DNA from 2 places in the Streptomyces sp. RKAG293 genome. Region 1 is predicted to be linked to the other one. Evidence: riboswitches for the same ligand, from Rfam matches in the RefSeq annotation. Region 1 holds a riboswitch; the other holds the start of a gene.
What was found. Region 1 has a riboswitch for cobalamin ahead of LNW72_RS11330 (cobalamin biosynthesis protein). Riboswitches for the same ligand answer to the same signal wherever they lie in the genome.
Positions count from the first base shown of each region.

Region 1 (3,198 bases):
GGCCCATGTTCACGATGTCGTTGTGCCGCAGGTTGATCTCGGCCGGACTGCCCGCCCCTTCACAGATCACCGCGTCATACGTGCCCCGCAGTTCGGCCAGGCACTCCACGACGACGGGGAGCAGCGTGGACTGCTTCCCGCCGTACGGTGTTCCTCCGGCGGACGACGACCCCTCGGGCCCACCGTGGTAGCCGCGGGCGCTCATCTCTCCCACCGGCTTGCCGAGCAGCACCACTTGGCTGCTGCTGTCGCTGCCGGGCTTGAGCAGCACCGGGTTCATCAGCGCCGTCGGCTCGACCCGGGCCGCCTGCGCCTGCATGGCCTGCGCCCGCCCGATCTCCGCGCCCTCGCGGGTCACGAACGAGTTCAGCGACATGTTCTGCGCCTTGAAGGGCGCGACCTTCACGCCCTGCCGGACCAGCCAGCGGCAGATGCCCGCCGTGACGACGCTCTTGCCCGCGTCGGACGTGGTCCCGGCGACCAGCAGCCCTCCGCCGGTGCGGCGCACGCCGCGTGTACCGCTCATCGGGTTCCCTCCTCGGTGGATGCCGACAGCGCGGTGACGGCCAGCCGTCCGCCGGCGCAGACCGCCAGCGCCAGCAGGCCGACGCGGCGCGAGAGCCGTACGGCGCGGGCGATGTCGGCGACTTCGGGCGGCCGGTTGCCGGCGCCCAGTACGGCGCGGTGCTCCACGCGGCCGGCGTAGGCGAGGGTGCCGCCGAGCCGGACGCCCAGTGCGCCCGCGAAGGAGGCTTCCACCGGGCCCGCGTTGGGGCTGGGGTGGCCGGCGGCGTCCCGGCGCCAGGCGCGTAGCGCGCCGCGCGGATCGGGTCCGGCGAGCGTGGCGAGGACGGCGGTCAGCCGGGCGCCGGGCCAGCCGGCGACGTCGTCGAGGCGGGCGGAGGCCCAGCCGAACCGGCGGTAGCGCGGCGACTTGTGACCGGCCATCGCGTCCAGGGTGTTGACGGCACGGAAGCCGACGAGCCCCGGCACGCCGGCCGCCGCGCCCCACACCAGGGCGCCGACGACCGCGTCTGAGGTGTTCTCGGCCACGGACTCCACGACCGCCCGCGCGATCTGCCCGGCGTCCAGGGCCTGCGGGTCGCGGCCGCACAGGTTCGGCAGCCGCTCGCGGGCCGCTTCGAGGTCGCCCGCCTCCAGCGCCGCGGCGACGGCCAGCGCTTCACGGCCCAGCGAGGTGCCGCCCAGCACCGACCAGGTGGCGGCCGCGGTCAGGGCGATGGTGGCGGCGGGGGAGGGGCGTACGGCCCGTGCGGCCAGCGCGGCGGCGGCGGTCGCGCCGCCCGCGCACAGCGCGGTGTACAGCGCGCCGTGGCCGCGGTGGTCGCGCCACAGCCGGCGTTCGGCGGCGGTCGCGGCGCGGCCGAACACGGCGACCGGGTGGCCGCGGCGTGGATCGCCCGCGATCAGGTCGCCGAGCTGGCCGAGAGCGGCGCCGCACGCGAAGGCGTGTCCGGCTCGCACGGTGTCAGCCCGCCGTCACGCCTCGACGGGACAGGGCCTGGGGATCCGGTGGAGTACGACGGCGGCCGGGCATGGCAGGAGTCCTCACTCAGGGTCCGCGCCCTGGTTCGACGTGACCGGCGGTTGAGAGTCTCCTGGCTCCCGGATCCGCGCACCCCCGACCGTCCGGCCGATCGCTCGGCGCTGACGTTCTGGTGGGGGTGCACTCCCCGGTGACAGTGGCGGGACCGCGCCGGATTCACACCGGACTTCCTCTCCTACCGCCGTATGGCACCGGGCAGTCCACCACGTGCCGCGAACCCCGTCAACTCGCTGTTGACCTGCGACGGAAGATGTGCGAAGGCCCACACCCGCGGGTTCGCGGATGCGGGCCTGCGCCGTCGGCGCACGGTGCTCGGAAGAGGATCAGGCGACGATCAGGAAGATGCCGTACGCCACCGCCGCCGCGCAGAGCGCGAAGCACGCGTAGGCGCCGGTCCTGGTCAGGACGGCGGAACCGCCGGAGGCGGCCGTTCCGTCGGTGGCGGACCCGCGCTTGGCGAGCCCGACGATGCCGAGGGTGAAGACGCCCACCAGCCCGATGGTCACCGCGAGGGTGACGCCGAGGACGGTACCGAGGGCCTGCCAGTCGATCTGCATGGTGCTGATTCCTTCCGGGCCGGGATCAGGCCGTGGCCGGTGCGGCGTCGACGGGGGTGGCGACGGGGGTGGCGACGGCCGCGGGAGCCGGGATGGTCGCGGCGAGCGGTGCGACGGGTCCGGCGGGCGGCGGGCTGACGGCCGCGATGGCGGCGGTGACCGCACCCTGCGGCTCGACCGGGAGCTCGTTGACGTTGCTGTGGTCGATCGGCTTGCGGCGCGAGGCGAGCCAGATCGCGGTGCAGGCGGCGAGCGCCAGGACGGCGACCCCGGCGATGCCCCACGCGCCCTGGCCGGCCAGCAGCGCGGCACCGGCGGCGACCAGGCCGGCGGCGGGCAGCGTCAGGCCCCAGGCGGCGACCATGCGGCCCGCGGTGCTCCAGCGGACCACCGCGCCCTTGCGGCCGACACCGGAACCCATCACGGAGCCCGAGCAGACCTGGGTGGTGGAGAGCGCGAAACCGAGGTGCGAGGAGGCCAGGATGGTGGCCGCGGCGCCGGTCTGGGCGGCGAAGCCCTGCGGCGCCTCGATGTCGGTGAGGCCCTTGCCCATCGTGCGGATGATGCGCCAGCCGCCGAGGTAGGTGCCGAGCGCGATGGCGGTGCCGGCCGAGACGATGACCCACATCGGCGGGTCGGCGTGCGGGGCGACGACTCCGCCGGTGATCAGGGCGAGGGTGATGACGCCCATCGTCTTCTGCGCGTCGTTGGTGCCGTGCGCGAGCGAGACCAGGCCGGCCGAGGCGATCTGCCCGGCCCGGTAGCCCTTGGCGGTCGCCTTCGGGTCGCTGTTGCGGCCGATCCGGTAGGTGAGCTTGGTGGCGAGCATCGCCGCCAGGCCCGCGACGACCGGGGCGGCGAGCGCCGGGATCAGGACCTTCATGACGACCTTGTCGCCGTTGACGCCATGGGCGCCGACGGAGACCAGGGTCGCGCCGATGAGGCCGCCGAACAGTGCGTGGGAGGAGCTGGACGGGAGCCCGGCCAGCCAGGTCAGCATGTTCCAGACGATGGCGCCGACCAGGCCCGCGAAGATGACTTCCGGCCGGATCCCCGCGCTCTCGTCGATGATGC
Region 1 covers NZ_JAJOZB010000001.1:2,564,903-2,568,100, reverse strand. The annotation lists gene LNW72_RS11335 (cobyric acid synthase) at 1-526, opposite strand, end outside; gene LNW72_RS11330 (cobalamin biosynthesis protein) at 523-1,485, opposite strand; cobalamin riboswitch at 1,613-1,741, opposite strand; gene LNW72_RS11325 (hypothetical protein) at 1,891-2,124, opposite strand; gene LNW72_RS11320 (inorganic phosphate transporter) at 2,150-3,198, opposite strand, start outside.

Region 2 (3,198 bases), 1.3 Mb from region 1:
GGCGCCTTGGCGAGGATCGGCAGGGCCTCGCCCAGCCGGTCGAAGTAGGACGCGACCAGCAGTTTCGGCCGGTCGGTGAGACCGCCCAGCACACGGTAGGTGCGCGCGGCGGCGTTGAGTTCACCCGGGGTGCGGTCCTGGACCAGGGCCGGCTCGTCGAGCTGCACCCACTCGGCCCCTGCGGCGAGCAGATCCGCGAGCACCTCGGCGTACACGGGCAGCAGCCGGTCGAGGAGCGTCAGCGGTTCGAAGTCCGCCGCGACGCCGGGGGCGGGCTTGGCGAGCAGGAGGTAGGTGACCGGACCGACGAGGACCGGGCGCGCGGAGAGGCCGAGGGCGAGCGCTTCCTTCAGCTCGGCGACCTGCTGGGTCGAGTCGGCGCTGAAGACGGTGTCCGGGCCCAGCTCGGGCACCAGGTAGTGGTAGTTGGTGTCGAACCACTTGGTCATCTCGAGCGGCGCGACGTCCTGCGTGCCGCGGGCCATCGCGAAATAGCCGTCCAGGGCGTCGGCGGCGACCGCGGCGCGGTGCCGGGCCGGAATCGCGCCGACCATGACGCTGGTGTCCAGGACGTGGTCGTAGTACGAGAAGTCGCCGGTCGGGACCTCCTGGATGCCGGCGTCGGCGAGCTGCCGCCAGTTGGTGCGGCGCAGCTCAGCGGCGGCGTCCCGCAGGGCGTCAGCACCGACGTCGCCCTTCCAGTAGCCCTCGATCGCCTTCTTCAGCTCCCGGTTCCGGCCCTGCCGGGGGTAGCCGTGCACGGTCGAGCGTGCGGTGGCGGACGTGCTGGTCATGGAACTCTCCTTCGCGAGTGTCTCCCATAGGACCCCGGGAGAATCGACGGCGCGAAGGGACCACAGACCGGACGGGATCACGTCGCTGAAGCGCCGGAACGCCGCACGTGCCCGCCTGATGTGTACTCCGACCCGCCCTCGAGGTCTCCGGAATCACCGTGCGCCGTTGGGGGCGCGCGGGCAGTGGCAGGTCTTCGGACTCGCGGGCGCGTCTCGTACGGACACGAGACACCTACTGGCCGTCGCTTCCCAGATCCCGGCTCGGGTCCCAGTGCGTATGACGGCGGTCGTTCCCACTCACCGCTGCGGGGCAGTCCCGGAATTCCACCGGGTTCCCTCTTACGACGCGCCTGTCTGGCGGACAGGGCGAACCAGCTGCACCGTCCAGCCTATGGCCAAAGGGGCCGCCGGGTCAGCATTGTTCAGCTACCGGACGGTGAAATGGGACACCGGCTCGTCCCGCCCCGTGGCCCGCTCGAGTACCCGGAAACAGGGGTGGTGCGCGAGGCGCGGCGGGCCGTACGATGCGACCGGTTCCGGCCGTCCGACGGGCGGCGGGGCCGACAATTTCATGCGTCCGCGAGTGGGGAAAGCCGGTGGGAATCCGGCGCTGACCTGCAACCGTGAGCAGCGTTCCGCGCTGCGAGCCGGAGAGCCCGCCGTACGACGTGCACTGCTTCTCACTGTCATGGTCTGCAGCGTGGAGCCCGAACCCCTCCTGGTTCTCCGGCCCCTGCCGCTTCCTTCATGGAACGCGCCAGGGGTTCGACGTGCCGTGGGGGACACGTGCGGGGTCCCGGCGCCGGCCCCGTACGAAAGGCTCTCCATATCGTGCTGCGTACCGCATCCCGGCGCATCGCCCTGGCCGCCGCCGCTCTCGCCTTCACGGCGATCGCTCCCTCGGCGTCCGCCGCGTCCGCCACTCCGGCCACCGCCGCCTCGCTTCCCGTGCTCGTCCGGGTCACGGTCGTCGACACCACCCACACGGTCTTCAACGGCATCGTTCTGACCAGCGGCCATGACGTCACGACCGCCACCGGTGGCACGCACCGGTGCGACGGGACCAACGGCGGCGCCAACCCGGGCCGGGTGGCCACCCCGACCGCGGCGCTCGACGACGCGGCGAGACGGGCGCACTTCTCCTGGGACGGCACCTGGTACCCCTCGTTCGACGACTACGCGGTCAGCCGCATAGCCGCCGACACGGCGGGCGCGAGCGAGTACTGGAACATCTCCGTCAACGGCACGCCGACCCCCGTGGGCGGCTGCCAGTTCCGTATCAGGACCGGTGACAAGGTCGTCTTCACCCTGACCGCGTTCTGACCCCCGGCCCGCCGGGGGCGGCAGCCCGCAGGCCGCCCCCGGCGGCGTCACGCCCCGACCGCATGGTGCAGACTCGATGCCGTGAGAAAGATCTTTGTCATCGGTATCGGCGCGGGCGACCCGGACCATCTGACGCTGCAGGCGGTCAAGGCGCTCAATCAGGCCGACGTGTTCTTCGTGCTGGACAAGGGCGAGGAGAAGTCGGACCTGGTCCAGCTGCGCCACGACATCATCGAACAGCATGTGACGCGCCCGCACCGGCTGGTGTCGGCCCAGGACCCGGACCGGGACCGTACGGCGCCGTCACCGGTCTACGCGTCGGCCGTCGGTGACTGGCGCCATCGCCGGGCCGACATCTACGAGCACTTCATCACCTCGGAGCTGGCGGACGACGAGTGCGGCGCCTTCCTGGTGTGGGGCGATCCCGCCCTGTACGACAGCACCCTGGGCATCCTGGAGGACGTTCTCGGCCGCGGGACGGTCGCGTTCGACTACGAGGTGATCCCCGGCATCAGCAGCGTCGCGGCGCTGGCCGCCAAGCACCGGACCGGGCTGAACCGCCCCGCGCGGCCCGTGCAGATCACCACCGGCAGGCAGCTGGCCGCGGGCTTCCCCGAAGGGGCCGACGACGTCGTCGTCATGCTCGACGCGCACCAGGCCTTCGCGCACCTTCCGGACGGCGGGGACGACGTCACGATCTACTGGGGCGCGTACCTGGGCACACCGGACGAGATCCTCGTCGCGGGACCGCTGCCCGACGTCTCGGACCGCATCCAGACGCTGCGCGCCGAGGCCCGCGCCCGCAAGGGCTGGATCATGGACACCTATCTGCTGCGCAGAACCCCCGCAGGCGACCGCGACGACGGCTGACCCGGCTGCGGGCTACGCCGGCACCTCGTGCAGCCACGCGGCCGCTTCCTCAGGGGTCGCGGCCACGGGCACCCCGTCGGGCACCGGCGGACGGCGGACGACGACGACCGGAACCCCGGCCTCGCGGGCGGCGGTGAGCTTCGCCGCGGTGGCCGGTCCGCCGCTGTCCTTGGTGACGAGGACGTCGATGCGGTGGCGGCGCAGCAGTTCC
Region 2 covers NZ_JAJOZB010000001.1:1,300,015-1,303,212, reverse strand. The annotation lists gene metE (5-methyltetrahydropteroyltriglutamate--homocysteine S-methyltransferase) at 1-794, opposite strand, end outside; cobalamin riboswitch at 979-1,168, opposite strand; cobalamin riboswitch at 1,315-1,473, shown strand; gene LNW72_RS05740 (DUF4430 domain-containing protein) at 1,626-2,117, shown strand; gene cobF (precorrin-6A synthase (deacetylating)) at 2,199-2,987, shown strand; gene LNW72_RS05730 (cobalt-precorrin-6A reductase) at 3,000-3,198, opposite strand, start outside.
Region 2: linked by a shared signal. The riboswitch ahead of LNW72_RS05740 (DUF4430 domain-containing protein) and the one ahead of LNW72_RS11330 (cobalamin biosynthesis protein) in region 1 are both predicted to bind cobalamin.